One region of the Sporosarcina sp. 179-K 3D1 HS genome, then DNA from elsewhere that is predicted to be linked to it. Evidence: riboswitches for the same ligand, from Rfam matches in the RefSeq annotation. Region 1 holds a riboswitch; each other region holds the start of a gene.
The links. A riboswitch is a leader RNA that binds a small molecule or an ion and turns the genes downstream of it on or off. The one in region 1 is predicted to bind S-adenosylmethionine.
Positions count from the first base shown of each region.

Region 2: linked by a shared signal. The riboswitch ahead of AB1K83_RS12800 (methionine ABC transporter ATP-binding protein) and the one ahead of AB1K83_RS15900 (methionine biosynthesis PLP-dependent protein) in region 1 are both predicted to bind S-adenosylmethionine.
Region 3: linked by a shared signal. The riboswitch ahead of AB1K83_RS10555 (bifunctional homocysteine S-methyltransferase/methylenetetrahydrofolate reductase) and the one ahead of AB1K83_RS15900 (methionine biosynthesis PLP-dependent protein) in region 1 are both predicted to bind S-adenosylmethionine.
Region 4: linked by a shared signal. The riboswitch ahead of AB1K83_RS14615 (O-acetylhomoserine aminocarboxypropyltransferase/cysteine synthase family protein) and the one ahead of AB1K83_RS15900 (methionine biosynthesis PLP-dependent protein) in region 1 are both predicted to bind S-adenosylmethionine.

Region 1 is NZ_JBFEGI010000014.1:88,986-96,219, forward strand. It holds gene serC (3-phosphoserine/phosphohydroxythreonine transaminase) at 1-616, opposite strand, end outside; gene metC (cystathionine beta-lyase) at 1,322-2,503, opposite strand; gene AB1K83_RS15900 (methionine biosynthesis PLP-dependent protein) at 2,500-3,621, opposite strand; SAM riboswitch class I at 3,702-3,805, opposite strand; gene AB1K83_RS15905 (aldo/keto reductase) at 3,959-4,813, shown strand; gene AB1K83_RS15910 (nicotinate phosphoribosyltransferase) at 5,016-6,488, shown strand; gene nadE (ammonia-dependent NAD(+) synthetase) at 6,502-7,234, shown strand, end outside.
Region 2 is NZ_JBFEGI010000009.1:109,374-116,607, reverse strand. It holds gene sufC (Fe-S cluster assembly ATPase SufC) at 1-654, opposite strand, end outside; gene AB1K83_RS12815 (dicarboxylate/amino acid:cation symporter) at 897-2,117, opposite strand; gene AB1K83_RS12810 (MetQ/NlpA family ABC transporter substrate-binding protein) at 2,319-3,191, opposite strand; gene AB1K83_RS12805 (methionine ABC transporter permease) at 3,312-3,980, opposite strand; gene AB1K83_RS12800 (methionine ABC transporter ATP-binding protein) at 3,973-4,998, opposite strand; SAM riboswitch class I at 5,240-5,345, opposite strand; gene AB1K83_RS12795 (thioredoxin family protein) at 5,396-5,695, opposite strand; gene AB1K83_RS12790 (toprim domain-containing protein) at 5,710-6,042, opposite strand; gene gcvH (glycine cleavage system protein GcvH) at 6,244-6,627, opposite strand; gene AB1K83_RS12780 (arsenate reductase family protein) at 6,700-7,059, opposite strand; gene AB1K83_RS12775 (acyl-CoA dehydrogenase family protein) at 7,167-7,234, opposite strand, start outside.
Region 3 is NZ_JBFEGI010000007.1:26,624-33,857, forward strand. It holds gene metH (methionine synthase) at 1-2,695, opposite strand, end outside; gene AB1K83_RS10555 (bifunctional homocysteine S-methyltransferase/methylenetetrahydrofolate reductase) at 2,676-4,535, opposite strand; SAM riboswitch class I at 4,651-4,756, opposite strand; gene AB1K83_RS10560 (histidine kinase) at 4,959-5,144, shown strand; gene AB1K83_RS10565 (c-type cytochrome) at 5,412-5,834, shown strand; gene nosZ (Sec-dependent nitrous-oxide reductase) at 5,852-7,234, shown strand, end outside.
Region 4 is NZ_JBFEGI010000012.1:52,274-59,507, forward strand. It holds gene AB1K83_RS14590 (ABC transporter ATP-binding protein) at 1-278, opposite strand, end outside; gene AB1K83_RS14595 (ABC transporter ATP-binding protein) at 275-1,066, opposite strand; gene AB1K83_RS14600 (branched-chain amino acid ABC transporter permease) at 1,210-2,241, opposite strand; gene AB1K83_RS14605 (branched-chain amino acid ABC transporter permease) at 2,241-3,119, opposite strand; gene AB1K83_RS14610 (phenylacetate--CoA ligase family protein) at 3,151-4,479, opposite strand; gene AB1K83_RS14615 (O-acetylhomoserine aminocarboxypropyltransferase/cysteine synthase family protein) at 4,862-6,151, opposite strand; SAM riboswitch class I at 6,267-6,380, opposite strand; gene AB1K83_RS14620 (glycerol-3-phosphate acyltransferase) at 6,523-7,155, shown strand.

The DNA.
Region 1 (7,234 bases):
CAGATGGTCCTAGATTTTTTTGCGCGCCCGCATAAATCATACCGAATTTGCTGACGTCAACAGGTCTTGACATAATATCGCTCGACATATCGGCGATTAACGGAACATCGCCCGTGTCCGGGAATTCGCTCCATTGTGTTCCGTAAATCGTGTTGTTGGAAGTGACGTGGACATAGGCGTCCGTGGAGTTGAATTGCAGTTCATCCAACGCTGGGATATTGCGATATTTATTGTCTTTCGTGCTCGCGATTTCGTACGGCTTGCCAAGCAATTCCGCTTCCTGGTAGGCTTTTTCGGACCAAGAACCAGTCATGACGTAGCCCGCTTGTTGGCCTTCTGGCAAAAAGTTCATCGGAATCATGGAAAATTGAAGACTCGCTCCGCCTTGCAGAAAGAGGACTTCGTAATTATCCGGAATAGCGAATAGAGCTTTCAAGCGATTGATGGCGGCATTATGTACTTCTTCAAACGCTGGACTGCGGTGGCTCAATTCCATAACGGACATACCTGTGCCGCGGAAATTGACAAGCTCCTGTTGCGCTTTTTCTAGTACCGCCAACGGCAGCGCAGATGGACCCGCATTAAAATTGTAAGCACGTTGATTAGTTTGACTCAAATTAAACACTCCTTCTGGTGGTAACTGGGATGATGTATATAAGGAATTATACACCTTTGTAATAAGAAATGGTTGAAAATATCTAATCACATTTTATAAATTTTGATCAGGACATTGCGCGGAGTGCTCATGAATCGCGCGCGGCGCTGATAACTCGCGCGTGGCGCTCATAACTCGTGCGAATCGCTGATAACTCGCGCGCGGCGCTCATAACTCGTGTGAAGCGCTGATAACTCGCGCGTGGCGCCCATAAGTCGTGCGAATCGCTGATAACTCGCGCACGGCGCTCATAACTCGTGTGAAGCGCTTATAACTTCCGCGTGGCGCTCATAACTCGTGTGAAGCGCTGATAACTCGCGCGGGGCGCCCATAATTCGTGTGGAGCGCTGATAACTTCCGCGTGGGCGCTCATAACTCGTGTGGAGGGCTGATATCTCCTGCGTGGCGCCCATAAGTCGTGCGAATCGCTGATAACTCCCGCGCGGAGCTCATAACTCGCGCGTGACGCTCATAACTCACATGAAGCGCTGATAACTCGCGCGGCCCGCTCATAACTCGTGTGGAGCGCTGATATCTCGCGCGGCCCGCCCATAATCCCAGCTGCGCGCTCATAATCAATTGGACACACTCCGAACAAATAAGAAAACAACCATGGGGAGGCCCATGGCTGTAATTACAATCGTCATGACAAACCCTTATTGGTATTCAGATGGACACTTCTTGCTTCACTTTGGCAGCAGCCTGGAGCGCTTGGTCAAAATCTGCAATCAAATCATCGACATGCTCCAAACCTACGGAAAAACGCAGCAGGCCGTCGGTGATTCCCCGTTTTTCCCGCTCCTCTTTTGGCATCGCTGCGTGGGACATCTGTGCCGGATAGGATAGGATCGATTCCACCCCGCCGAGACTGACAGCAAATACCGGAATTTGGACTTGGTCAACAAAGGCTTTGGCCGTTTCTCGGTTCGGCAATCGAAACGACAGGACCGCACCCGCGTCAGAAGATTGGGAGGCATGGATGGCATGGCCCGGATGGCCGGTCAATCCTGGATAAAAAACGTGTTCGACAAGCGGGTGTTCATTCAAATAGGCGGCGATTTTCTTCGCGGAAGCGGACGACTGTGCCAACCGTGCGCCAAGTGTTTTGATGCCTTGGATTAGGGAGAACGAGTCTTGTGCTCCCAAGATCGCACCAAATGAGTTTTGGATGAAGGCGAGCTGGTTGCCGAGTTCTTCATCTTTCGTCACGGCTAGTCCGGCTATGATATCACTATGGCCGGACAGGAATTTCGTTGCGCTATGCAGTACGATATCGACACCAAGTTCGATTGGCCGTTGGTAGAGCGGTGTCATGAACGTATTGTCCAAGAAGGTTAGGCAGCCATTCGCTTTCGCGATCTCCACGATTCCGGCGATATCCGTAATGCCGAGGCGTGGGTTCGATGGCGTCTCCATATAAATCACTTTCGTATTCGGTTGAATCGCTTGTGCGGTCGCTTCCAAATCCGCCAGGTCGACAAAGGTGTGCTCAATGCCAAACTTCGTCAATACTTGAGTAATGAAACGGAACGTTCCGCCATACACATCCTCTGTCACGACGATATGGTCCCCGGATTTCAACAACATGAAAGCGGAAGAAATGGCTGCCATCCCTGATGCGAATGCGAGCCCTCTTGCACCGCCCTCCAACTCGGCGATTGTCTTTTCGAGCGCATCCCTCGTCGGATTGCCCGAGCGGCTATAATCATACGGGCCGAATGAATCAAAATTCTCCTGATGGAATGTGGACGACAAATAAATCGGAACATTTACCGCCCCAGTTTTCTGTTCAAAGTCACCGCTCGTTGAAGCATGGATGAATTTCGTTTCCAATCGTTGATTGCTCATGGTTGGGGTACCTCGCTTTCCAATTTCGCGAATACTTGCTTCAAGTCGTCAATCAAATCTTCCGCTTCTTCCACACCGACCGAAAAACGCAGTAGCCGGTCGCAGACGCCGCGCCGTATCCGCTCTTCTTCCGGGATGTCCGCGTGGGTTTGCGTTGTGGGATACGTGATGAAGCTTTCCACGCCACCCAGACTCTCCGCAAATGTGATGAGCTGAATGTTTTCTAAGAATGGGCCAACCCATGCGCTCTCTTGTAAGCGGAACGATAGCATTCCACCTTGCCCCGCGTAGAGGACTTCGCTCACTTTCGGTTCGCTCTCCAAATATTTCACAATCGCCTTCGCATTTGCGTCATGCTGTTTCATTCGCAAATGGAGGGTTTTCAGGCCGCGTATGACGAGCCATGAATCGGAAGGGGAGAGTACCGCCCCGATTGCGTTATGATTTTTCCCTAATTGCTCGCACAACTCTTCGCCTTTCGCCACAACCAGGCCGGCTAGAACATCATTATGCCCTCCAATATATTTCGTGGCGCTATGTAGGACGATATCTGCTCCATATTCGATAGGACGCTGGAAATAGGGCGTCAAGAAAGTATTATCTACAATTAATAGAAGACCGTGTTGCTTCGCGAGTTGTGCATACGTCTCAAGATCGATTTCCTGCATAAGTGGGTTTGTCGGTGTTTCGATAAACAATGCACGAGTGTTTTCGGTAATACATTTTTCCACTTCTTCAATCTTGGAAAAGTCAGTATATGTTGTATGAATTGAATACACATCAGAATAGTAGTCTAAAAGGCGATAGGTCCCCCCGTAAATGTCTTCGGGACAGATGATTTCATCGCCCGAGCGGAAGAGAGAAAGGACCAATTGGATAGCGGCCATCCCGGAACTACAGGCGAATCCCGCATCCCCGCTTTCCAGTTTGGCAATACCTTCTTCCAGTATCGTTCGGGTAGGGTTTTTCGTCCGCGTGTAATCGTATCCGGTCGTTTTTCCGATGCCATCATGCTTATAGGCGGTGGATAAATAAATCGGCGGGTTGATCGCCCCTGTTTTCACGTCGCTATGGTTCCCCAGTTGCACTAACGTTGTTGCCAAGCTTCTCTTCGTCATCATATTCATCCTTTTCTTAATGGAATAAAAAAGAGCGCCCTTTTCGAAGAAGAGGACCCTCAGAATTTATGAAGTCAATCTCCTTATCTTCAAGGCAGTTCGCCTATTGGAATTAGCACCATACCTCAATAGGCTGGTTGCCGAGACATCGTAGGGCCAATCCCTCCGTCTCTCTGGATAAGAATACAGATATGAAGTTGTTTGATAAGATTGATTTATCCAACTCTATCACGAGGATGTTTTTATTGCAAGGGTATTTTCGCTGGAAGCATCCCTCTGTGGTGTACCGGTACCTTATGATAATATGGTCGTATTACATAGTGTAGGAGGGGTAGGAATGGTGGCGAAACATTTGCAGGATTGCGCTACCTTGGCTAACGGTGTGAAAATGCCGTGGATGGGCTTGGGGGTTTATCAATCCAAGGAAGGGCAAGAAGTGGTCGATGCGGTGAAATGGGCATTGGAAGCAGGGTACCGTAGCATTGATACGGCCGCAATTTACCGTAATGAAGAAGGTGTCGGACGAGGAATCAAAGAATCGGGTGTTCCCCGTGAAGAAATCTTCGTTACAACCAAAGTATGGAATTCGGATCAGGGCTATGAGGCTACATTAGAAGCATTCGATGACAGCTTGAAACGATTGGATCTTGAGTACGTGGATCTGTATTTGATTCATTGGCCGGAACCTGGAAAGTACAAAGACACTTGGAAGGCGCTCGAGAAATTATACAAAGACGGACGTGCTCGGGCTATCGGCGTCTGCAACTTCAATATACACCATCTGGAGGACCTGATGGCCGAGGCTGAAATTAATCCGATGGTCAACCAGGTCGAATATCATCCATGCTTGACACAAGTCGAACTCCTGGCATTCTGCAAAGAAAACGGCATTCAGTTGGAGGCCTGGTCTCCTCTCATGCGGGGACAATTACTGGAGAATCCGGTGTTGGTTGAAATTGCTGAAAAATACGGCAAAACAACAGCGCAAGTCATGCTGCGCTGGGACTTGCAGAACGGCGTCGTGACGATTCCGAAATCAGTGACGCAAAGCCGGATCATCGACAATACAAAAGTCTTTGATTTCGAACTGACTGCAGAAGAGATGGAAAATATCGGGTCGCTGAATGAAAACAAAAGGGTCGGCCCGGATCCGGATAATTTCGATTTTACAGGGGTCATCATGAAACGATAAGAAAATGAAAAGTGTCGGGCGGCTGCCCGGCACTTTTTGTATGGAGCGCTCAGAATCCCGCGCAAACTCTCATAACTCCTGTGGCGCGCCCAGGAACAATGGATATTGGCTCCCCTATAGGTTAGAACCGGCCAGATTCCGGGTACATGTAGTATACTGGTGTATACTAATACACATTTGGAAGTGGAAGAAGGAGATTGCGATGAGTTCGAACTATACAAACGATAGCTGGACATTACATACAGATCTTTATCAGATCAATATGGCGGAATCCTATTGGGCAGACGGAATCCATAATCGGAAAGCCGTGTTTGAACTGTTTTTCAGGAAATTGCCATTCGGGAATGGCTATGCTCTTTTTGCAGGCTTGGAACGTGTTCTTGATTATATGCGGGAACTTCGTTTCACCGAGAGTGACCTTGCCTATCTTCGAAATGAGGTTGGATATCAGGAAGATTTCTTGGCGTATTTGAAAGAACTCCGTTTTACGGGTGATATCTATTCAATGGTAGAGGGCGAGCTCGTTTTTGCAAATGAACCGATCATGCGGGTGGAAGCTCCGTTAATCCAGGCGCAGCTGATTGAAACGGCTATACTGAATATCGTCAACTACCAGACGTTGATTGCGACGAAAGCGAGCCGTATCAAGCAAGTGGTGAAAGATGAAGTGGTCATGGAATTCGGGACGCGCCGGGCGCATGAGATGGACGCGGCGATTTGGGGCGCACGTGCTACATATATTGGCGGCATCGAAGCGACGAGTAATGTCCTGGCGGGGAAGCGGTTTGACATTCCGGTGGCAGGGACGCATGCCCATTCCATGGTCCAAGCATATAAAAGCGAGTATGAAGCATTTCATTCCTACGCCAAGCGCCATAAAGATTGTGTGTTCTTAGTGGATACCTACAATACGCTGAAAATCGGTGTGCCGACTGCCATCCAAGTGGCGAAGGAACTCGGGGATCAAATCAACTTCCAAGGCATCCGGCTAGATAGCGGCGATATTGCGTTCCTCTCAAAAGAGGCCCGCAAAATGCTGGATGAAGCAGGATTCCCGGATGCCAAAATTATCGTATCCAATGACTTGGACGAGTACACCATTCTGAACTTGAAAGCGCAGGGAGCCCGTGTTGATGTTTGGGGAATCGGTACAAAATTGATCACGGCCTACGACCAGCCTGCACTAGGGGCTGTCTATAAAATTGTCTCCATTGAAAACGAAGCGGGTGAAATGGAGGACACGATCAAAATTTCATCGACAACCGAAAAAGTGACAACCCCTGGACGGAAGAAACTCTACCGGATCATCGACCGGGAAAACGGTATGGCAGAAGGGGATTACATCACGATGTATGATGAAGACCCGGCTTCCGAAAAACGCATCAAAATGTTCCACCCTGTCCATACGTTCATTTCAAAATTTGTGACGAATTTCGAGGCAAAGAATCTGCATGTCAAAGTCGTGGACCAAGGGAACATCATCTATGAAAATCCGCCGCTTTCTGAAATGCGGGAATATGCCCACGGAAACCTAGGGCTGCTTTGGGATGAGTACAAACGATCATTAAATCCGGAAGAATACCCGGTAGACTTGAGCCAAAAATGTTGGGACAATAAAATGCGCAACATTCAAGAGGTCCAGGAGATGGTGGAGCACTATATTGAAAATAAATGAGGTGGAAAGAACATTGACAACGTTGCAGGAGAAAATCATTGCCGAATTGAAAATGAAGCCCGTGATTGACCCGGAAGAGGAAATCCGCAAATCGATCGATTTCATGAAAGCGTATATGCGAAAAAATCCATTCCTGCATGGATATGTTCTCGGAATCTCGGGAGGGCAGGATTCCACGCTCGTCGGGAAGCTGGCTCAAATGGCAGTCGATGAATTGAATCGTGAGGATGGGAATGATAATTACAAATTCATCGCAGTCCGTCTTCCGTACGGCACTCAATTTGACGAAGACGATTGTCAGGATGCGTTGGACTTTATCGATCCTTCAATAATATACACAGTCAATATCAAAGAAGCGGTTGATGCGAGCGAACGTGCCTTAAAAGAGGCAGGGGTTACGTTGTCCGATTATGCAAAAGGCAATGAAAAGGCGCGCGAACGGATGAAAGTCCAATATGCGATTGCGGCCATGCATAATGCCGTCGTGCTGGGCAGCGATCACGCAGCCGAGGCGATCACCGGTTTCTATACGAAGTTCGGAGACGGCGGGGCGGACCTCATGCCGATTTTCCGTTTGAACAAGCGGCAAGGGAAACAAATGCTACGGGAATTGAATTGCCCGGAGCATTTGTATAACAAAGTGCCGACCGCGGATTTGGAAGATGAAAAGCCGGCCATCCCGGACGAAGTCGCTTTGGGCGTCACCTATGACAATATCGACGATTATCTGGAAGGGAAGCAGATTC
Region 2 (7,234 bases), on a different contig from region 1:
AACGTGGACGTAATCCGGCGTAATGTAGTTCAGAAGGCGCTGATAGTGTGTGATCATCAAGCAACCAAACCCTTCGCCGCGCATTTCATTAATTCCATTGGAAACAATTTTCAATGCATCGATATCTAAACCAGAGTCGATTTCATCGAGAATGGCGAATTTTGGTTTCAACATCATTAACTGAAGAATTTCGTTCCGTTTTTTCTCCCCGCCCGAGAATCCTTCATTCAAATAACGAGTCGCCATATCTTCGTCCATTTCAAGCAGTTCCATCTTGCTATCCAATTCACGGATGAATTTCATGAGGGAAATTTCATCGCCTTCTTCACGCTTAGCATTGATGGCTGAACGTAGGAAATCAGCATTCGTTACTCCTGTAATTTCACTTGGGTATTGCATTGCAAGGAAAAGACCTGCATTTGCGCGCTCGTCCACTTCCATCTCCAATACGTCTTCGCCGTCCAGTGTCACGGATCCGGAAGTCACTTCATATTTCGGATGACCCATGATTGCTTGGGCCAATGTAGATTTCCCTGTACCGTTCGGACCCATGATTGCATGGATCTCATTTGTATTGATCGTCAAGTTGACGCCTTTCAAGATTTCCTTGCCTTCAATTTCGACATGAAGGTCTTTGATTTCCAAAGTTGCCATTCCAATACCTCCAATATGATGAACGAATACTCATTCCAAATTAGTATCATTCTAATCTTACCGTATAAACCACTCCCATGCAAATCATTGAGAATTACATCATTTTGACGGCATCTTTATTTTAAGCCATTCGCAACGGGGAGTTAATCCTATTCTTCTATTTTCAATTATACTAGTCTTATTGAGAATAAACCTCAGTGAAAAAAGCCGACGGATACTGCGTCGGCTTAGTTTTATGCACCTTATCGGGCTTCCAAGTTCTTCGGTTCTTCGACAGATCCGTCAACTGCTGGCGTGAATTTGTCGACAATAATGGCCAAAGCCCCATCTCCCGTCACATTGGCAGCTGTGCCAAAGCTATCTTGTGCCATATAGAGGGCAATCATCAGAGCAACCATTGATTCGTCAAATTGCAGCATCGAACTCAGCAAGCCGACAGCAGCCATTACCGCACCGCCAGGAACTCCAGGGGCCGCAATCATCGTTACACCAAGCATTAAGATGAATGGCAAGTAGGAAGCAAATTCCACAGGCAAGTTATTCATTAGCAGGACACCGATCGAACAGGATACTAAAGTGATCGTACTTCCGGACAAATGGATGGTCGCAAATAACGGGATTGTAAAGTCCGTGACACGTTCCGAAGCACCTGTTTGGCGTGCTTGCCGCAGCGTAACAGGAATGGAAGCTGCCGAAGATTGCGTGCCGATCGCCGTCAAATAAGCCGGAACCATCGTTTTCATTAAGACGAATGGATTGCGTCTTGCAAGTGAGCCCGCAACCGAATATTGGATTGTCAACATGGTTAGATGGAGCACAATGATCATGGCGAAAACAAAGGCGAAAACAGATAGTACCTTCGCCACTTCACCAGTGTAAGTCATGTTGAGGAAAATACCGAAAATATGCACAGGCAATAAAGGGATGATAACATTCGAAATTACCTTTTCAATTAATACATTGAGTTCTTCAAACACAGCGAGCAAGGATACGCTTTTGATGGAGGCCATACCGATTCCAAATAAGAAAGCTACGATCAAAGCCGCCATAACTCCCATGATTGGCTCCATTTCCAGTTCAAAAAACGAAGTGGCAGCAGCCTTCCCTGCATTTTCAACAACTGAATCGCCCGGTTTATGAATCACATTCGGCAACAGGGTCGTTGCCACAAAATAAGCCAGAACCCCTGCAAAAATAGTGGAGAGATAAGCAAAAACCGTAGCAAGACCGAGCAGTTTCCCGGACCCCGTCCCAAGCTTTGCAATCCCCGGCGCGATGAAAGCGATAATGATCAGGGGCACGATAAAATTAAGAAACCCACCGAATAGCATATTGAACGTAGCAAAAAGACGGGTGAAATTCGTAGCGAGCCCCTCATGTATGTTCGGAAGGAGGATTCCCATTCCCACGGCCAATCCGATAGCAATCAGGATTCTCCCGATCAGACCAATTTTCCACTTCACTATATGTCCTCCTCAAATGAACAGATGTATTATTTTATAAGCAAAATCACCTTATCATATCTTTATGGGCTTGGGAATAGTGTGAAAAACATTTGTATTTTTCAATCTTTATCATCATAGAACCTGCATGGGAAAGGGTGGTTTAACCAATATAAAAAGCTGCCTCGACACCGGAAAACCGGATCGAGACAGCCAAGATAATTATTGTTCCACTGGAACGACTGAGCCGCCCCACTCTTCCAGGATGAAATCTTGAATTTCTTTCGACTTCAACACTTCAACCAACGCTTTGATCGAATCTTTGTTTTCATCGCCTTCACGGACAGTGATGATATTAACATAAGGCGAGTCTGTTTCTTCAAGTGCAATTGCGTCTTCCAACGGATTTAAACCTGCGTCAATGGCATAGTTTGAGTTGATGAGAAGTGCATCGCCTTCCCCATTATTGTACAGTTGGGGCATCAATGCAGGCTCATAGTTCGGATCGAATTGAAGATTTTTTGGATTCTCCACAATATCTTCCAACTCCGCTTTCACTTTCTCCACGCCGTCTTTCAGTTTGATAAGCCCATTCTCTTCCAGCATGGCAAGCACGCGACCATGGTCAGAGACCGAATTACTGATTAAGATAGTTGCACCTTCCGGTAATTCCTCAAGAGTTTTGTATTTTTGGGAATACACGCCGATCGGTTCGATGTGGATAGCCCCTGCATTGACAAAATCATAGCCAAAATCTGCAATTTGACCTTCCAGATACGGGATATGTTGGAAGTAGTTCGCATCCAAAGTTTTTGATTCTAAATCTTTGTTCGGCAATACATAGTCTTGATAGGTTTCAATTTCCAGTTCAAAACCTTTTTCCTCCAATAATGGCTTAGCTTCTTCTAGAATAACCGCATGTGGTGTATTGGAAGCTCCAACAACAATTTTAGTCAATTCTTCTTGTTTGTTTTCTTCCCCTTTATTTGCTCCGTCAGTTGTACTTTGACCGCTAGTTCCTGTATCTTTCGTTCCGCAAGCGGCAAGGGACAGGACAAGTATCGCAAATAGGATTCCAGCTAAAAGCTTCTTCATCTAGTTCATTCTCCTTTATTGTTTGGTTTTTATAGTAAACAGGGAACCCGTAACCTACTGTCGACACGTTGCCCGACTTTTCATAAGTATGTACAAGGTTTCCTGTTATTCCCTGAAGTATTACCGTTTGTCCAACTGCTTGACAATCATGTCTCCAATCATTTGGATAATGAAAACAATGATTAAGATTAAAATGGTCGCCATTAATGTAACGTCATCTCGACCACGTTGGAAACCATCCAGATAGGCAAGATTTCCAAGACCTCCCGCCCCGATGATTCCCGCCATGGCGGTATATCCGACAAGCGCAATAGCAGTCACCGTGATGCCTGAGATGAGCGCTGGCATGGATTCCGGAAGTAACACTTTAAAAATGATCGTCCGCGTTTTTGCGCCCATCGACTTGGCAGCTTCAATAACGCCTTTATCGATTTCCTGCAAAGCTATCAACACCATTCTGCCATAAAACGGCGCGGCCCCGATGATCAGGGCTGGCAACGCTGCATTCGGTCCACGCATCGTGCCAACGAGGAATGTTGTAAATGGTATTAACAATATGATCAGGATGATAAAAGGAATCGAGCGGAATATATTGACGACCGCGCCTGTTACGACGTTGACGAATCTATTTTTCCATAGCTGCCCGGGACTTGATAAAAACAGCAGCACGCCGAGCGCAATCCCTAGTACGAATGTGAAAAACGTTGAAATGGCCGACATATACAATGTCTCATAGGTCGCTTCCCACATTTTGTCCCATTTCACATTTGGAAACCATTCCTCAATCATTGCCGATCACCTCCGTCTGGACACCTTGCTCATGAAGATAGTGAATCGCTTCGGCAATCAATGTCTTCTCACCAACGAACTGAAGGATCAACGTTCCATAAGCCCCGCCCCGCGTCGTCGAAATATTGCCTTGCACAATATTAACATCGATTGTAAATTTCCGGATGAGACTGGCGAGGACCGGTTGTTCTGTTTGCTCTCCAACGAAAACAAGTTTGATCAATTCACCGGTTGGTATTTCTTCCTTCATATGGCTTAACGCCTGCTTCGTTTCAGCTGGCTCCGTCAACTGGGAGACGAAGCGCTTGGTAATCTCGGCTTGTGGTGACTGGAAAACATCGAGGACATTGCCCATTTCAACAACTTTCCCGGACTCCATGACAGCCACCCGATGGCAAATTTTCCGAATGACGTGCATTTCATGTGTTATCAGGACAATCGTCAGCCCCAGCCGCTCATTGATGCTCGTCAACAGATCCAATATGGAATCCGTCGTCTCTGGATCGAGAGCGGATGTCGCTTCATCACATAGAAGGACCTCGGGATCATTGGCCAGTGCACGGGCTATGCCGACACGCTGTTTTTGACCACCCGATAATTCGGAGGGATAGGCATTTTCCCGGCCGGCCAATCCTACCAAGTCTATCAATTCATTTACTTTCCGTTCGCGGTCCGCTTTTCGGACCCCTGCGATTTCAAGCGGAAACGCAATATTTTCTTTAACCGTGCGAGACCAAAGCAAATTGAAATGCTGGAAGATCATACTGACCTTTTGCCGTGCCTCCCGCAACTCTCTGCCTTTGATTGCCGACATTTCCCGGCCGCCGATGAAGACATTTCCACTGGTCGGCATCTCCAGGCCATTCAACAGACGGATTAATGTACTTTTCCCCGCGCCACTATATCCGATGATGCCGAAAATTTCCCCATCCGCAATTTCAAGCGACACAGAATCCACTGCCCGAATACGGGTTGAACTCGTGCCGAACTCTTTATTGACATCTGATAACCGAATCATCTTCTCACCTCTACAAAAATCAATTACGCCTCGGCGTAATTGTGAATCGAACAGCGAAGGGTTCGATTTGCCGTATTTCTGCGTTCTTTGCAGAAATCAAGGCACTTTCAGGCGTCGTGGAAAAAGACTATTTCCATCTGAACTCCCTCAAAATCGGACACCCGCTGAATAAAAATAAAAAACCTTCCCGCAGACGGCAGAAAGGCTTGACGTTTTCATTAGGAATGAATGTCCATCCGATCTCTCATCTTTCAAAGCGTCCGCTTTGCGTGATTTGGCACCATTTCACTTGCGTGACGGTTGCCGGGTTTCATCGGGCACTATCCCTCCACCACTCTTAATAAGAGTAAACTATTCAAATGACAAAACAAAATTTATCATATGAAGGCTCCTGATGTCAACCGATTTTCTCAAGAAGATACGGAACCGAATGGAAAGCATAAATCTTATGTTCGATTCGGCCATCTTTCTGAATTAAAAGACAAGGAACACTTTCGATTTCATAATCCACAGCCAAAGACTGCTCGTAATTCAGATCTGCTTTACCTATTGGTAAAGCCGGCTTCATAGCTGCGACGACCTCCATCATTTTGCTGGCGACGGCACATGTTCCACACATCGGCGTATATAAATAATAGACAGCCGTTTGAGACTTATCTATATGGCTTTCCCATTTTTCTCGAGTCCAAATTTCCAATTATTTCTCATCCTTCAAAATAAAAATTCCGAGCGGATTTTAAAGTCTGCGCCAAGTAAAATCGTGGCTAATGTTTTATAAGGGGTTTTTTCCACTTCCTTGTATATCTTATCGGTATATAAATGGAAGAATTCAGGAAATTCTCTTTTGAATAACGTGCGGATTTTCTCGCCCGATTCGTCCGCATCAACAAATACGAAGACTTCATGCTCTTCGTAAGGCTCTAACAACTCCTCCAGTCGATACGTGCTGACCGTGCCGTTTGTACATATGATATGGACTGGTTCTGCCAAGACTTTCAAAAGACGTTTTCGATCCGATCCGCCCTCGACAATGATGATTTTCATCTCTTCCATAGCACACATTCCCCCTGCCGGATTCATACTATTTCCGTCAACGTAGATGCTTACAATGAAGTTAGTTTTGGCGTATTGGCACTCACTTATCCACTTGCAGAAGTTGAAAATCCTTATTTTCGTTCACCATGACCGACTTTTAATTGAATATAAAGTCAAAGACGCCGACACGAGGGCGGCGTCATGTTGCAATTATTCACCAATCGTCATTTCATCGTATGCTTCAGCAGTCATCAACGCATCCAATTCGGATTGGTCCGAAGCTTCCACCACGATCATCCATGCGCCTTCATATGGCGATTCGTTCACCAATTCAGGGCTGTCTTCCAATTCTTCGTTCACTTCCACAACTGTACCGCTAATTGGCGCATAAAGCTCTGAAACCGTTTTAACGGATTCGACGCTACCGAATGGCTCGTCCGCTTTCACTTCATCCCCAACAGATGGAAGCTCAACGAAAACGATATCGCCCAGTTCAGCTTGTGCAAAATGTGTGATCCCAATGCGGTATTTTCCGCCTTCTTCTTTTACCCACTCATGCTCTTCCGAATAACGCAAATCCTTTGGTGTGCTCATTCCTTACCCCTCCAAATTAGATTCATTCCATTTAATTTTGACACACTCGTTGTATAAAGACAAGGAATGACATTACGTTGCCCAGACATTGTGAAACTCTTCGTCTTTGAAGCCGACCGTGGCTTTACCGTCCCCGAAGACAATCGGTCGTTTGATCAACATACCGTCGGAAGCGAGCAAGGCAATTTTCTCATCTTCGGTCATCGTCGGCAACTTCTCTTTCAAGTTCAATTCACGATATTTCTTACCGCTCGTATTGAAAAACTTCTTTAATTCCAGATCGGATGCTTCGATAATTTCCCGCAATTCTTGCTCTGACGGCGGGTTCTCTGCAATATTCACCTCAATAAACTCTGTTCCATTCTCTTCGAGCCACTTTTTTGCTTTGCGGCAAGTTCCACATTTCGGGTAGCCGTAATATGTAAGTCCCATGGCTTTGCACCTCCATTTTCTCCAGTATACCAAAAAGCGCCCGGAACCTGAAAGTCGGTGGGTCCCAAGCGCTTGATGGATCATGAAGCAAATGAAGATTTGTCGGCTTATACGATATATTTTTCCGCTTCGATCAGCTTCTCTGCGGCTGTCCGTTTTTTCGCAATGATATTAT
Region 3 (7,234 bases), on a different contig from region 1:
CACGTCGGCGCAAGTCGTTCGGTACACGGACCGGAACGTCTTCACGCACTGTTTTGACCGGGCGGACGGCTACCGCGACAGCTCCCGATTCGGCTTGTCTCGCTGCTTTGATTGCATCATTTTCTGCCCGGCGTTCTTGTTGTTCTATTAATTCATTTAGCAAGGCTACTTTCTCTTCTTTATTTTGCAGCCGGTTGGCCAGTTCCAGTCCGTACATGGCGTCTTTCGCATAGAGGACTGGCCCGTCGTATTCCGGCGCAATTTTCGTTTCGGTGAATCGGCGTGTCAAGGCTGCACCGCCAACGAGGACCGGCACATCAATATCGGCTGCTTTGAAGTCTTGGGCTGTCAACACCATTTGCTGCGCCGATTTGACAAGTAATCCCGACAGACCGATAATATCCGGCTTCTCTTTCCGTACGGCCTCAATCAGTGTGGCAGGAGTCACTTTGATGCCAAGATCGACGACTTGGTAGCCATTGTTGCTTAAAATGATGTCGACCAGGTTCTTCCCGATATCATGGACGTCGCCTTTGACGGTCGCCAGTACGATTTTCCCTTTGCCCGTATCATCCGCCTTTTTATCCATGAACTGCTCCAGGAATGACACGGACGCTTTCATCACTTCCGCACTTTGCAGCACTTCCGCAACAATGAGCTGATTATCGTTGAACAGGCGGCCGACTTCCGCCATGCCCTCCATTAATGGGCCATTGATTATATCGAGCGGAGCATCGTACATTTTCAATGCTGCTTCCAAGTCGGGAATTAATCCCTCTTTCGTCCCTTCCACGACATAATAGCTAAGTCGTTCCGGTACGGTTTTCGGGATATCATCCTCTGTTTTCTCTTTCTTCTTACCGCGGTAGAAGTTGGTGAATTCGGCAAGTGTCTCATCGGTTGTGGAGAATAACAGCTCGTTTGCCATTTTCACTTCCGCTTCCGGAATTGAAGCATAACGTTCCAATTTCTCCGTATTGACGATCGCGTAATCCAGACCGGCCTGCGTACAGTGATACAAATAGACGGCATTCAACACTTCACGGCCGACCGGCGGAAGTCCGAATGAAACGTTACTCACACCGAGGGTCGTTAACGCACGAGGCATTTTTTCCTTGATCATCCGGATGCCTTCCACCGTTTCCACAGCGGAGCCGATGTATTGCTCATCTCCTGTACCGACAGGGAATACGAGCGGGTCAAAAATGATGTCTTCCGGGGCCAACCCCCATTTATTGACCAATAAATCATAGGAGCGCTGGGCCACTTCCAACTTCCGTTCGCGGGTGACTGCCATGCCGATCTCGTCAATCGTACCGACAACGACGGCTGCCCCGTATTTTTTCACGAGAGGCATGACCGCGTCGAAACGCTCTTCGCCATCCTCCAAGTTGATGGAGTTGATGATCACTTTCCCTTGGGAGTATTTCAATGCTTCTTCGATGACTTTTTCGTCCGTCGAGTCGATCATGAGAGGCACTTTCACTTTTTTAACGACTTCTTTCATGAATTGCTTCATATCTTCCAGCTCATCCCGGTCGGGGTTTGCCAAACAGATATCGATGACATGCGCTCCGCCGCGTACTTGAGCACGCGCGATTTCGGATGCCTCTTCAAATTTCCCATCGACAATCAATTGTTTGAACTTCCGGGAACCGATGACATTCGTCCGTTCACCGACTAGGAGAGGCCGCATCGAGTCATCATAGAGCAGGGGTTCAATTCCCGAAACGGCATGACCATGCGACTCTTCAGGTCGTGGGCGAGGTGTTTTCCCATCGACCACTTCCCGGATCGCACGGATATGTGCTGGGGTCGTACCGCAGCAGCCACCAACCAAGTTCAACCAACCTTTCTCCGCAAATCCTTCCAACTTCTTGGAGAGGGACTCAGGAGATTCATGGTAATGCCCTTCTTCATCCGGCAGGCCGGCGTTCGGATAACAGCTGACATAGCCCGTTGCCAAGTCGGATAGGGAGCGCAAATGATCGGTCATGAATTCAGGACCTGTCGCACAGTTTAAACCGACCGAAAGTGGCTTGATATGTTCGATTGAAATATAGAACGATTCAATGCTTTGGCCGGCCAACGTTGTTCCCATCGGCTCAATAGTACCCGAAATCATGACAGGGACTTCTTTACCGGTCTCTTCGAATGCGCGCTTGATGCCGAGTGTGCCTGCTTTGACATTCAGCATATCCTGGCTCGTCTCCATTAATAGCAAGTCGCAGCCGCCTTCGATCAGCGCTTTTGCCTGCACATAGAAGTCTTCGGTCAATCCATCAAATGTCGCTCCGCCTGTGACGGAAAGCGTCTTGGTCGTCGGTCCCATCGCGCCCGCGACGAATCGTGGCCATTCCGGTGTTGAGAAGTCTTCTGCACATTTCTTCGCGATCTGAGCCGCTTCAAAATTGATTTCATGCGCCCGATCACCGAGGTCGTAATCATCGAGGACAATCGGTGTGCCACCAAATGTATTGGTACAAATGATGTCCGCACCCGCCTCCAAGTATTCGCGGTGAATCCGATCCAGAACGTCAGGTCGTGTAATATTCAAAAATTCGTTACAGCCATCGTACTCCTCGCCGCCGAAATCTTCGGGGGTCAAGTCAGCTGCTTGCAACATCGTGCCCATTGCACCATCTATGATGAGAATTCTTTTCTGTAGTTGTTGTTCAATTGGATGAATCGGCATGGACAAGTTCCCTCTCCTTCTGTGCATCAAGTTCTTTTATATGTTGAATCAATTCCAATGACATATCGTAACGAAGGAAAGGCGTGATGATATAAATGCCATTAAAGAGCTGCGCCGCCGTATCGATCAGTTCTTTGGCAATCCGGACACCTTCCTCCGTCGATTTTTGACGGTCTTCCCCACAAGCACGCATCCGTTCCAATACTTCATCTGATAATTTGATGCCTGGCACTTCATTGTGCAGGAATTCCGCATTACGGATATTGGTCAACGGCATGATGCCGATGAAAATCGGCGTATCTAAATGTTTGGTCGATTCATAGATTTCTTCGATTTTTTCTTTAGAATAAACCGGCTGACTAATGAAGTAATCCGCACCACTTTCAATTTTCTTCTCCAAACGCTTAACGGCACGCTCCACGACCCGGACGTTCGGGTTGAAGGCGGCTGCCACTGAGAAGGAAGCTTTCTTCTTCAACGGTTTGCCGGAGAAGGAGATTCCTTCATTTAATTGCTTGGTCAGTTGCGTCAATTCCATGCTGTTCACGTCATAGACATTGGTCGCGCCTGGGAAGTCGCCTACTTTCGTCGGATCCCCCGTGACAAGCAAAATATCTTGGATATCAAGCGCATCCAGTCCCATCAGATGCGATTGCAGACCGATCAGATTGCGATCGCGGCATGTGATATGGACGAGTGGTCTTATATTATATTGCTGTTTCAGAATGGCGCCCATCGCGACGTTACTGATTCGCGGGGAGGCGAGTGAGTTATCGGCCATTGTGACAGCATCGACACCCGCTTCGTGGAGCAGATTTGCGCCTTCGATGAATTTTTCGATTTCCAACGTCCGCGGTGTGTCCAGTTCGACAATGACGGATCGTTCTCTTTTCACTTTTTCGTGGATTGGCTCATTGATAGCCGGGTTTGCTTCGCGGATGACCACCGGCTTTTGTTTTTTCACTTCTTTGGCTACGACTGGAGCGAGACCGGCCAGTTGCTTTTTCGCCGCTTCGATATGCTTCGGCGTCGTTCCGCAGCAACCGCCGATCAGACGGACGCCTTCATTGCGAAGGGACAGGGCGGCCCGGCCGAAATAATCCGCCTCGGATACATAGACAATCCGGCCATCTTCCACGTCGAGCAGGCTCGCATTCGGATAGGCGGATAAAAATGCCTTCTCCGGCAAAATGACCTCTTCAAAAGCTTGGATTGTATGGAAAGGACCGAGACGGCAGTTGACACCGACCACATCCGCACCAAGCGCCTCCAATTGATGAAGTGCATCGTTTAGGGAAATTCCGTTCTGCAATACGCCCGGCTCTTCCATCGAGACTTGGGCAATGATCGGCGTGTCTGTCATGGTACGAAGCATCTGAACGACAGCGGATAATTCTTCGAAATCATAATAGGTTTCTAGGAGAATTCCGTCCGGATCCCCAGTCAATAGATGCTCAGCCTGTTGCTGGACGACCTTCTGGATTTCTTGCAACGTGGCGTCGCTTTTCCGTATGCCGCGGAAGCCGCCGATTGTGCCAAGGACGAATTGTCCACCCGGAGCAGCCGCTTTCTTTGCAATTTGTATTGCCGCTTCGTTAAACTCTTTCACCCGGTTTTCCATTCCATAGCGGGCCAGCTTCAGAGCATTCGCACTGTACGTGTTCGTCTGGATGACGTCGGCACCTGCCCGGATGTAATCTTGGTGTATCTTTTCAATGATTTCAGGCTTTTCAACATTCAATTCTTCATAACAAAAATCAATTCCATATGAATAAAGCAGTGTCCCGATTGCTCCATCGGCGGTCAGAACATCGGTTTTCAGTTTTTCTAGCAATGACATAGTGCGATCTCCCTTTCTACAAACGGTTATGCCTTGGCAGAGTTGCTTTAACTCGAATTAAAAGTAAAAAAAGCCTTCATCGAGAAAGAAGGCTTTAGACGTGTATATTCGCTCCTTCTTATCTTCCAGGCCGTCGAAGACCTGCTGGAGGTAGCACCTTGCCGACCGGCTGGTTGCTGAAGCGTCTTCGGGCCAGTTCCCTCAGCTTCTCTCGATAAGAATCTTTATTTTATTTGAATTGTTGAAAACATCGTAACGTTAAAAATCCGTGCCGTCAAGTCTTTTTGTTAAATTCCTTAGTAGCATATCGGTTTTAAGGTGATACGAGTCCGACCCTGTATCCAGTTTGCCGATTCCAAATTCCATTGCTGGAGTATGGTATTATGGAGACAACCATGACAAAGGAAGTAGAGGGTGGAATGATTGAGAGCACTTAAATTTATCATCCCGATCATGTTAGTTGTCGGATCGTTCGGTTGGATGATGTTGAGTAAAAATTATCAGGAAGTCCCGCCGACATCCCGGGTGTTCATTACCATCGGAGCGATGATCGTAAGCGGGGGCATATCTTTTTTCCTCTTTCCTAAAGATGAAGGGGAAAAATACTGACGGGTGGCGATTCGGCCATCCGTTTTTGTTTGTTTGCTAGTAGGAGAGGGTAATATAGATTACTAACTTGCGGAATATTTCCGCAATGCCATAAGGACGCCGCATGATCGCCTGTCAGAACAGAAATTGTTACAAATCCATCTCGGTTAATTGTGAAGAATTGATGAAGTGATTAGGAGTTTTGGGACTGCCCTATAAGACTGTGATAAAGTTGTATTATAAATACAAGTTTATTAAATTAGCAATAGAAAAGGAGGTTATAAGCTTATGAAGACAAACGGCATCATTTTTATTGTCGCCTTTGTATTGGCGTTTGCTGGAGGGTATTTTTACTTTAGCCAAGGCAATAAAGAGGAGACGGCAACTACCGAAAGTGGCGCGACGGAGCCGGCGAATGAAGAAGGACAAGGCGAAGAGCAGGCATCGGTGCCGGCGGAAGCAGAAGTGTTGAATACGAATAGTTGTTTATCCTGTCATGCCGTCAATTCACTCGGTATCGAAGGCGGGACGACTGGACCGGATCTATCGCATGCGTACGATGGCGTCAAGGACAAGCATGGCGTCGATCTGGATTCATTCCTGAAACAGCCGACTTCTGCCGTGATGTCCGGCGTCATTGCAGGCAATCCGTTATCTGATGAAGATCGTGCGGCTATCATCGATGTCCTGAAGACAGCATCTGAGAAATAAGAATCGAGGTGGGCAGAGTGAATACGAATTTGAAGAGAGTTTTAGCTGCTATATTTGGCATTGTTCTAGGGTTATTAGTGGCGATCGTCTTTTTTGCAGATTTTAATAAAGGAAACCAAAATGCCGAGTCCAATAAGACCAAAGCGGAAAAAGTGTATGTACCGTACGGGGAAAAAGATGAATATTACATGATGGCTTCTGGCGGGCATTCAGGCCAGCTGTTCGTCTACGGGATCCCCTCCATGCGGAAAATCCGGACAGTCCCTGTCTTCACACCCGATCCTGCCACGGGATATGGATTTGACTCCGCTACGAAAGAAATGCTGGGCGGTTTTACATGGGGGGATTTCCACCACCCTTCGATTTCCGAGACAGATGGTGAGTATGATGGCGAATTCCTTTTCGCGAATGACGTGGGGAATAACCGCGTTGCCGCCGTCGATCTGAGTACATTCCAAACAGTGGATATGATGTTCTTGCCGAATATGGGCGGGCCGCATGCGGGCGTCTTCGTCACTGAAAATACGGAGTACATTGCATTGCCGACACGGTTTGCACGTCCATTGGGAGATGCCTATGCCACTTTGGATGAGTATGAAGAAGAATATAAAGGTGTCGTCTCGATGACCACTTTCGACAGAGAGGCGAAAAAATTCGATCTTGCCTATCAAATTGTCTTGCCTCCCTGGTCTTATGACCTCTCGGATGCCGGCAAGAAAATGTCGGGTGATTGGATTGTCATGACGACGTATAACACAGAATTTGCAACAACTAATTTAGAAATTAATGCCTCGCAGAATGACCGCGACTATATCGTACTCGTCAATTGGAAGAAGCTCGAGGAAGAAGTTGCAGCCGGGAATTATGATGAAGTGAATGGGGCCAAAACAATCGATCCCCGAAAACATAAAGGGGCCATCTATGCAGTCCCAGTTGCCAAATCACCTCATGGTGTGGATGTAACACCGGATGGAACCAGATTTATCGCAGCAGGGAAGTTGGCCCCGATGATGACGGTGTTTTCATTCCAACAGGCATTCGATGCGATTGAGAAAGGTGAATTTGTCGAAGAGAAATACGGCATTCCTGTATTGGCCTATGAAGATGTGATGGAGCGTGAAGTCGATCCTCCAGGCGCACTCGGTCCATTGCACACGCAATTTGACGACCGGGGGAATGCGTTTAACACGATGTTCATTTCCTCCGAGATTGTGAAATGGAATATCGAAACGGGCGAAGTGATCGACCGTACGCCGACGTACTTCTCTCCGGGACACTCCGCCGCAACAGAAGGGGACACAGTCTCGCCGGACGGTAAATGGATCGTTGCGCTCAATAAAATTGCGAAGGACAACTTCTTATCCGTTGGGCCATCCCACCCAGAATCGATGGACTTGATC
Region 4 (7,234 bases), on a different contig from region 1:
AACACTTGACGATGTTCAGGTACATGCACTAGGTGCTTTTCCACGACTTTTTCAGCTTCCATCCCCGTAATATCCGTGCCTTGATAAATCACCTTTCCGCCGGTTGGCTTCAAGAGTCCTGAAATCGTTTGCAATAATGTGGTTTTGCCAGCCCCATTCGCCCCTAACAGAGCCACAATCTCCCCTTTGTTGACAGATAGGGATACCTTGTCCAATGCTTGGATGGGTCCGTAACTAACCGAAAGATCAATGACTTCCATCAATTTTTCGCCGCTCATATCGCCTCCCCCACCTTTTCAGCTTCAGATTCATCTATATCAGCACCTAAATAGGCAGTGATAACCGCTTCATTCTCCTGTATCTCTTTCGGTGTCCCTTCGGCAATTTTCACGCCTTGATCCAGCACCACAAGCTTGTCACAGATGCTCATCACCAAATCCATGTCATGCTCTACGACGAGGACGGTAACACCCGAATCACGGACTTTTTTAATCAGTTCGCTCATTTCCAATGTTTCCTTATGATTCAATCCCGCCGCAATCTCATCGAGCAATAGAAGCTTCGGCTCCGTCGCAAACGCTCTAGCGAATTCCAAAAGCCTCAACTTCCCAAGAGATAGACTTGCCGCCTTTTGGTCATAGAGGTCTTCAAGGCCGAAAAACTCTAAATAACTCATCGCTTCGTCATACACTTTCCGTTCCCTTTTCGTCAAACCAAGCAACATGGAAGCCATTCCGAGTAGATCAGTTTTTGTTTTCATATGCTGACCAACCATCACATTTTCAATGACCGTCATATTTTTGAAGACCTGCAAGTTTTGGAAAGTACGTGAAATGCCCAATGGTGCAACCTGGAATGAAGGCAGCTTCTCAATCCGCTGTCCCTTGAAAGTAATCGTTCCTTCCGTAGGCGGAAAAACGGACGAGATCATATTGAACATTGTACTTTTCCCAGCACCATTCGGACCGATTAGTCCGACAATCTGTCCTTCCTGAACTGAAAAAGTCACATCACTATTCGCCACGACCCCACCGAATCTTTTTGTAATAGATTCCACTTGTAACAATTAAGACCGCCTCACTTTCAATCAAATACACTCTGACATCATTTCAATCGCCACTTACTAATCACGACTTTAGTAACCTTCCAATGCAGAGGAGTAGGGGAGAATAATCCTCCCCCTACTTTCCTCTATTTTAAAAAATCAATTTACAATTCTCGTTTTGCCGCTGCGACTTTAATCATTGATTTCTTACTGGATCGTTTAATCGCCAACGATTCAAACCAGTCAGCAATCGTAGGGAATAGACCACGTGGCAAGAAAATAACAACAAGCATCAAAATCAGACCGTAAATGACATGTTCGAAGTCACTTGTGATAAAAGGAAACTTTTCTCCAAGTGCGTGAACGACTATTCCGACTACTCTAATAAGCAAGGTCCCGATCAAAGCTCCCCAAACACTGCCACTTCCACCGAGAACGACCATTGCCAAGAATAAGATAGACGCATCAATCGTAAAGGCTGCAGGAGAAATACTATAACTCATATGAGCAAATAGCCATCCGGCTAGACCGGCAAACATCGCACTTAAAATGAAAATTTGCATCTTGTACTTGCCCGTGTTCACACCCATCGCACTGGAAGCAATTTCACTATCATGTATCGAACGGAGCGCGCGACCTACTCGCGAATGAACGATATTTAATGAAAGAACTAATACTACTAAGACAAAGAACCAAACTAGATAATAGTAAGGAACCCCTTGAGTAATGGACGTACCGAACAAATTAAGTTGTGGAATCCCGAAGAATCCCGATGCCCCCTTAGTTACCCCGCGCCATTCAACCAATAAAGTATGGACGATAATCCCCAAGGCAAGAGTCGCCATCGCTAGATAATATCCGCTCAAGCGAGACATCGTATAACCCATGATGAAGGCCAAAACGGCTGGCAGTAATAGAGCGACAGGCAAACTGATCCAAGGACTCCATCCCATCGTTGCCGTCAGTACCGATGTTGTATAAGCACCGATTCCGTAAAAAGCGGCTTGTCCCAACGAAATTTGTCCAGCGTACCCCATCAAGAGACCAAGCCCTATCGCGATAATGGCATAGATACCTGCAAAGGTCGCTTGGGTCAGATAGAAGGATTGCTTCACTACCATCGGGAAGACGAGGATTGCCAAAGCGAAAATGAGCACGCCTGACCATTTGGTCTGTTGAACACCACGAAGCTTCATTACAATCCTCCTTTTCCGACACTTTTTTCACCAAGAATTCCGCTTGGACGGATTAACAAGATCAATAGGATGGCCGAGAACGTAATTGCGTCTTTCATACCCGAGCTAATATACCCAGCTCCTAACGATTCCAACAAACCGATCAACAAGCCACCGACTACAGCTCCAGGTGCACTTCCAAGACCTCCAAGGATGGCTGCTGAAAACCCTTTGATACCCAACATGGCACCCATGTCATATGCAGGGAACATGATGGGAGCGATCGCAAGACCCGCCAATGCACCAAGCGCGGCACTTAATGTAAATGAAAGCGATGACATCCTTATCGGACTGACACCCATTAAACGAGCTGCCAACGGATTTACCGAAGAAGCTTGGAACGCTTTTCCAACCATTGTTTTATCAATTAGAATATAAAGAAGGAATACAACTAGCAACATGATCAAGACAACCCACATCGCTTGAGGAGTAATTGTCGCTCCTGCGACATTGATCGGCGTGTTTTCCGTGAAGGGAGCAACCCGTAATTGGTCCTTCCCCCACACCACACTCGCAATCCCGCGAATAAAAATAGACGCACCGATTGTCAGAATGATCAAACTGATTGCATCTGCGCCCTTTGCCCGTCTAATTAATATGAATTCCATAATCCAACCGAGAATGAGTACAAAGAAAATAGTGATGAAAAAAGCAAGCCAATAAGGAATGCCAGCCGTTGTCAAGGAGAACATCGTCAATCCGCCCAGCATGACAAATTCACCCTGCGCCAGATTAATCACTTTCGTAACACTATATATCGTTACGAAGCCGAGAGCGACAATGGCATAAATGCTGCCTATTGTCACTCCAGTCAACGTAAACTGTAGAAGATCCCCCATTTAATACACTCCTTTTTCTAAGGTGTCCTAATTAGACACCAATCGGGTTAGATTCCCGCTTATCAACTAAACGAATGGCCTTTCCTTCAGAGCGCGGAATTGTTTTTGGTGCATTAACGACTACATCCACGGAGATGAGGCATGTCGATTTCATTTGATGTTGTATTTTTTTCTTCAACGCAGCAATCAACGCATGATTTAGGTCTTCCTCTACCGTGGCATATAGAGTTGCGTCGCACTCGACATGTAGCTCGATGCCTTCCATAACCCCTTTTTGAATGCGGTGAATTTGATAAACAGGGAATAGTCCTTCAATTTTGAGTAGTTCTCTTTCCATTTCTGAAGGGAAAACGTTTACACCACGGACAATGAGCATATCATCCGTACGTCCTTTGACACGTGACATACGAGTCGTCGTTCTGCCACATTTACATTTTTCACGTGTAATGGAAGCAATGTCACCCGTACGGTAACGGATCACTGGCAACGCTTCCTTTTGAAGGCTCGTAAAGACGACCTCTCCACTTTCACCATCTGGCACCGGTTGAAGTGTATCCGGATCGATGATTTCAATAAAGAAGTGATCTTCCGCAATATGAAGACCATCTTGTGCTTCATGGCATTCCACTGCTACGCCAGGTCCCATAATTTCACTTAAGCCGTAAATATCAACAGCTTTGATATCCAATTTTTCCTCAAGTTTTGCACGCATTTCTTCCGACCAAGCCTCAGCACCGAAAATACCATATTTCAGCTCTGTCTCACGCGGGTTAATGCCCATGTCTTCCATTTTCTCGACAATACTTAAAATATAGGATGGTGTTCCGCAAATTCCTCTTGGTTTCAGGTCGTTGATCAACGTGATTTGACGCTCTGTATTCCCACCGGAGATTGGAACCGTTGCCACACCTAGCTCGTCTGCTCCTTGGTGAAGACCCAATCCGCCTGTAAACAAGCCATAACCGTATGCGTTATGGAATACATCGGACTTTTTTCCACCTGCCGCCACGATAGCTCGCGCCACAATAATTCCCCAGTTTTTCAAATCCTTTTCGGTATAGCCGACTATTGTAGGCTTGCCACTTGTCCCGGAAGAGCCGTGAATACGTGTAACTTCTTCAATAGGAACGGCGAATAACCCGTATGGGTACTGATCGCGGAAATCCTTCTTGATAGTGAAAGGTAGTTTTACAATATCATCTATAGTTTGAATGTCTTCTGGTTTAACACCTAGCTCATCAAATTTTTGTCTGTAGAACTCCACATTGTCATACACATTTTTCACCGTTGTCTTTAGACCGCTCAACTGCCACTCTTCCATTTGAGCGCGTGAGGCCGATTCAATTTCTGGATTGTACATAATAGCCTTTCCTCCCAATTGCATAGTAGTTTGGTCGCAATAAATATAACGAATAATAAACGAATTCGCTTTTGTCTGTAATATAAACATTAGATTAATACATAGTTTAGACAAAGTCAATACCAATTTCAGATAATTCTTTATTGGAAGTTATAGAGTGAAAGCACTTTCAAAGAGTTTCTAACTTTCTCTTTCCTGTTTAGTGGCTTGCTAGTATTGAGCATAAGTCCAAACGACCCTATAGCAACTTTATCAAGTATGTAGTTCTTTTAATCTGTTTTATAAAAATACGAAGTATATTCAAATAGTATTTTTCTAGTAAATAAAACGAAAACAAAAAGCGATTTCGAATGGGAAATCGCTTCTAGGATGAGGATGAGGATTATGCTTTTACAGCTGTAGCATTTTCAATTGCTTGTTTCAAATCGGCAATAATATCGTCTGCCGACTCCAATCCAACGGAGAGGCGGATGAGTTCTTCCGTTACACCGGAAGTTTCCAAATCTTCCGCACTGAGTTGCTGGTGTGTTGTCGAAGCCGGGTGTATAATGAGTGATTTTGCATCACCCACATTGGCTACATGGGACCAGATATTCACGTTATCAATGACTTTTCGGCCTGCTTCACGGCCGCCTTTGATGCCGAATACAATAATAGAGCCTTCACCGTGCTTCAAGTATTTTTTCGCAGCTTCATAAGACGGATGATCTTCCAGTCCTGTGTAAGTCACCCATTCGACGGCCGGATGCTCTTGCAAGAATTTCGCGACCTTCAGTGCATTTTCATTATGTCTCGTCACGCGTAGATGAAGTGTCTCCAGCCCTTGTAGGAAGTTGAATGCACTGTCCGGATCTAGGCAAGGTCCGAAGTCGCGTAGTAACTGGACACGTAGCTTCGTTGCAAATGCGGCGCCTGCCGTATCAATACCGTAGCGGAGTCCATGGTAGGTTTCATCCGGTTCTGTGAAACCTGGGAATTTTCCTCTTGTCCAGTCGAACTTACCCGCATCTACCGCTACACCGCCAATTGTCGTGCCATGGCCACCAATCCATTTCGTTGCGGAATGAATGACAACATCTGCACCGAACTCGATTGGATTACAACCATAAGGAGAAGCGAATGTATTATCTATTAAGAGTGGAATATCATTTTCATGGGCGACATTTGCGACCGCTTCAATATCAAGCACATGGAGGCTTGGATTTCCGATCGTTTCCGCAAACAACGCTTTTGTTTTCTCTGTAATGGCAGCACGGAAGTTCTCAGGGTCAGTCGCATCGACAAACTTTACATGGATGCCATAACGCGGCAAAGTGACAGCGAATAGATTATAAGTACCGCCATACAGATTGCCGGCCGCCACGATTTCATCTCCCGCACCCGCAATATTCAGAATGGAAAATGCGATGGCCGCCATGCCTGAAGATAGCGCGACAGCAGCAGTGCCGCCTTCCAAAAGGGCAATCCTCTCTTCAAATACCGAAACAGTCGGATTTGTAATACGTGTATAAATATTGCCCGCTTCTTGAAGGGCAAATAAATTTTGAGCATGTTCCGTATCACGGAATACAAAAGAAGTCGTACGATGGATCGGCACTGCTCGTGACCCTGTAACAGGATCAGGCTTCTGGCCTCCATGTAATAAGAGAGTTTCAGGTTGTAAATTTGACATCATTGATTACCTCCAAAATTGTAGTGGTTTAGATGGAATTACGGAGGCGGTAGGGGTAAGAAATAGAACAAAAACCCCCTTCGCTTAAGAAGAGGGTATGCTTTCGCTATTCCTCCCCTTATCTTTCAGACCGTTTGCACGAATCTGTAGGAAGTAGCACCTTTGCAAGTTGGCCTTGCCGGTTGCCGGGCATCGCAGGGCCTAGTCCCTCCGCCGCTCTTGATAAGAGTTGTGTATGTTTCAGTTTTCCATCTTGTGAAACAGTATAGAGGTTGTCCGCTTTCATTGTCAAGGGTTTATTTCAAATTTCTGAAACTTGCAATTGCTTAGAGATGGTATACTTTAGTTATTCGGATGATGGGGGAATGTTTATGGGAATTTGGCTATTCGGCATCTTGTTATGGGGGTATGCGATCGGGTGCTTGCATGGATCGGTCGTGGCTCAGAAACTATCCGGAGTTAATTTAAAAGAGACTGGCGTTAAAAATGCAGGCGCCTCCAACGCCACTATTGTACTAGGCAAAAAATTCGGCGCACTTGTCGCTTTGATCGATATTGGAAAGGGCGTTGTGGCCGTGTTGTTAGCGGGATGGGCCATCGGGATTGCCGATTTATCCGCGGGCGCCGGCTCCGCCTTGTTGTTCCTTGCTGGTGTGGCAGCGGTCCTTGGCCATGTCTTTCCGTTCCATATGGGATTCAATGGTGGGAAAGGGACCGCCACACTTATCGGGATTCTCCTCGCCCTTGATTGGAAAATGGGACTTATTGGTCTGCTTCTGTTCATCGTCGTCACTTTCATAACGGATTTCATTGTCTTCGGAGTATTGACGTTATACGTAGTACTTCTTTTTACCGCTTATTGGCTTGGTGGCGCTTGGACAGTCGGCTTGGCCATGTTGCTATTCGTCTTGGCCATTTGGAAGCATATCGAAAATTTCAAACGGCTGCGAAATGGAACGGAAAACCGGGTTTCAGCCGTATTTAAAAAGAAAAAAACAACATAGAAACCGATTCTACCTCGTGTTTTCAGGAGCGATTGTCTTATTAGGGCTTGAAATAACGAAATTAGTATGTTAGGTTTGA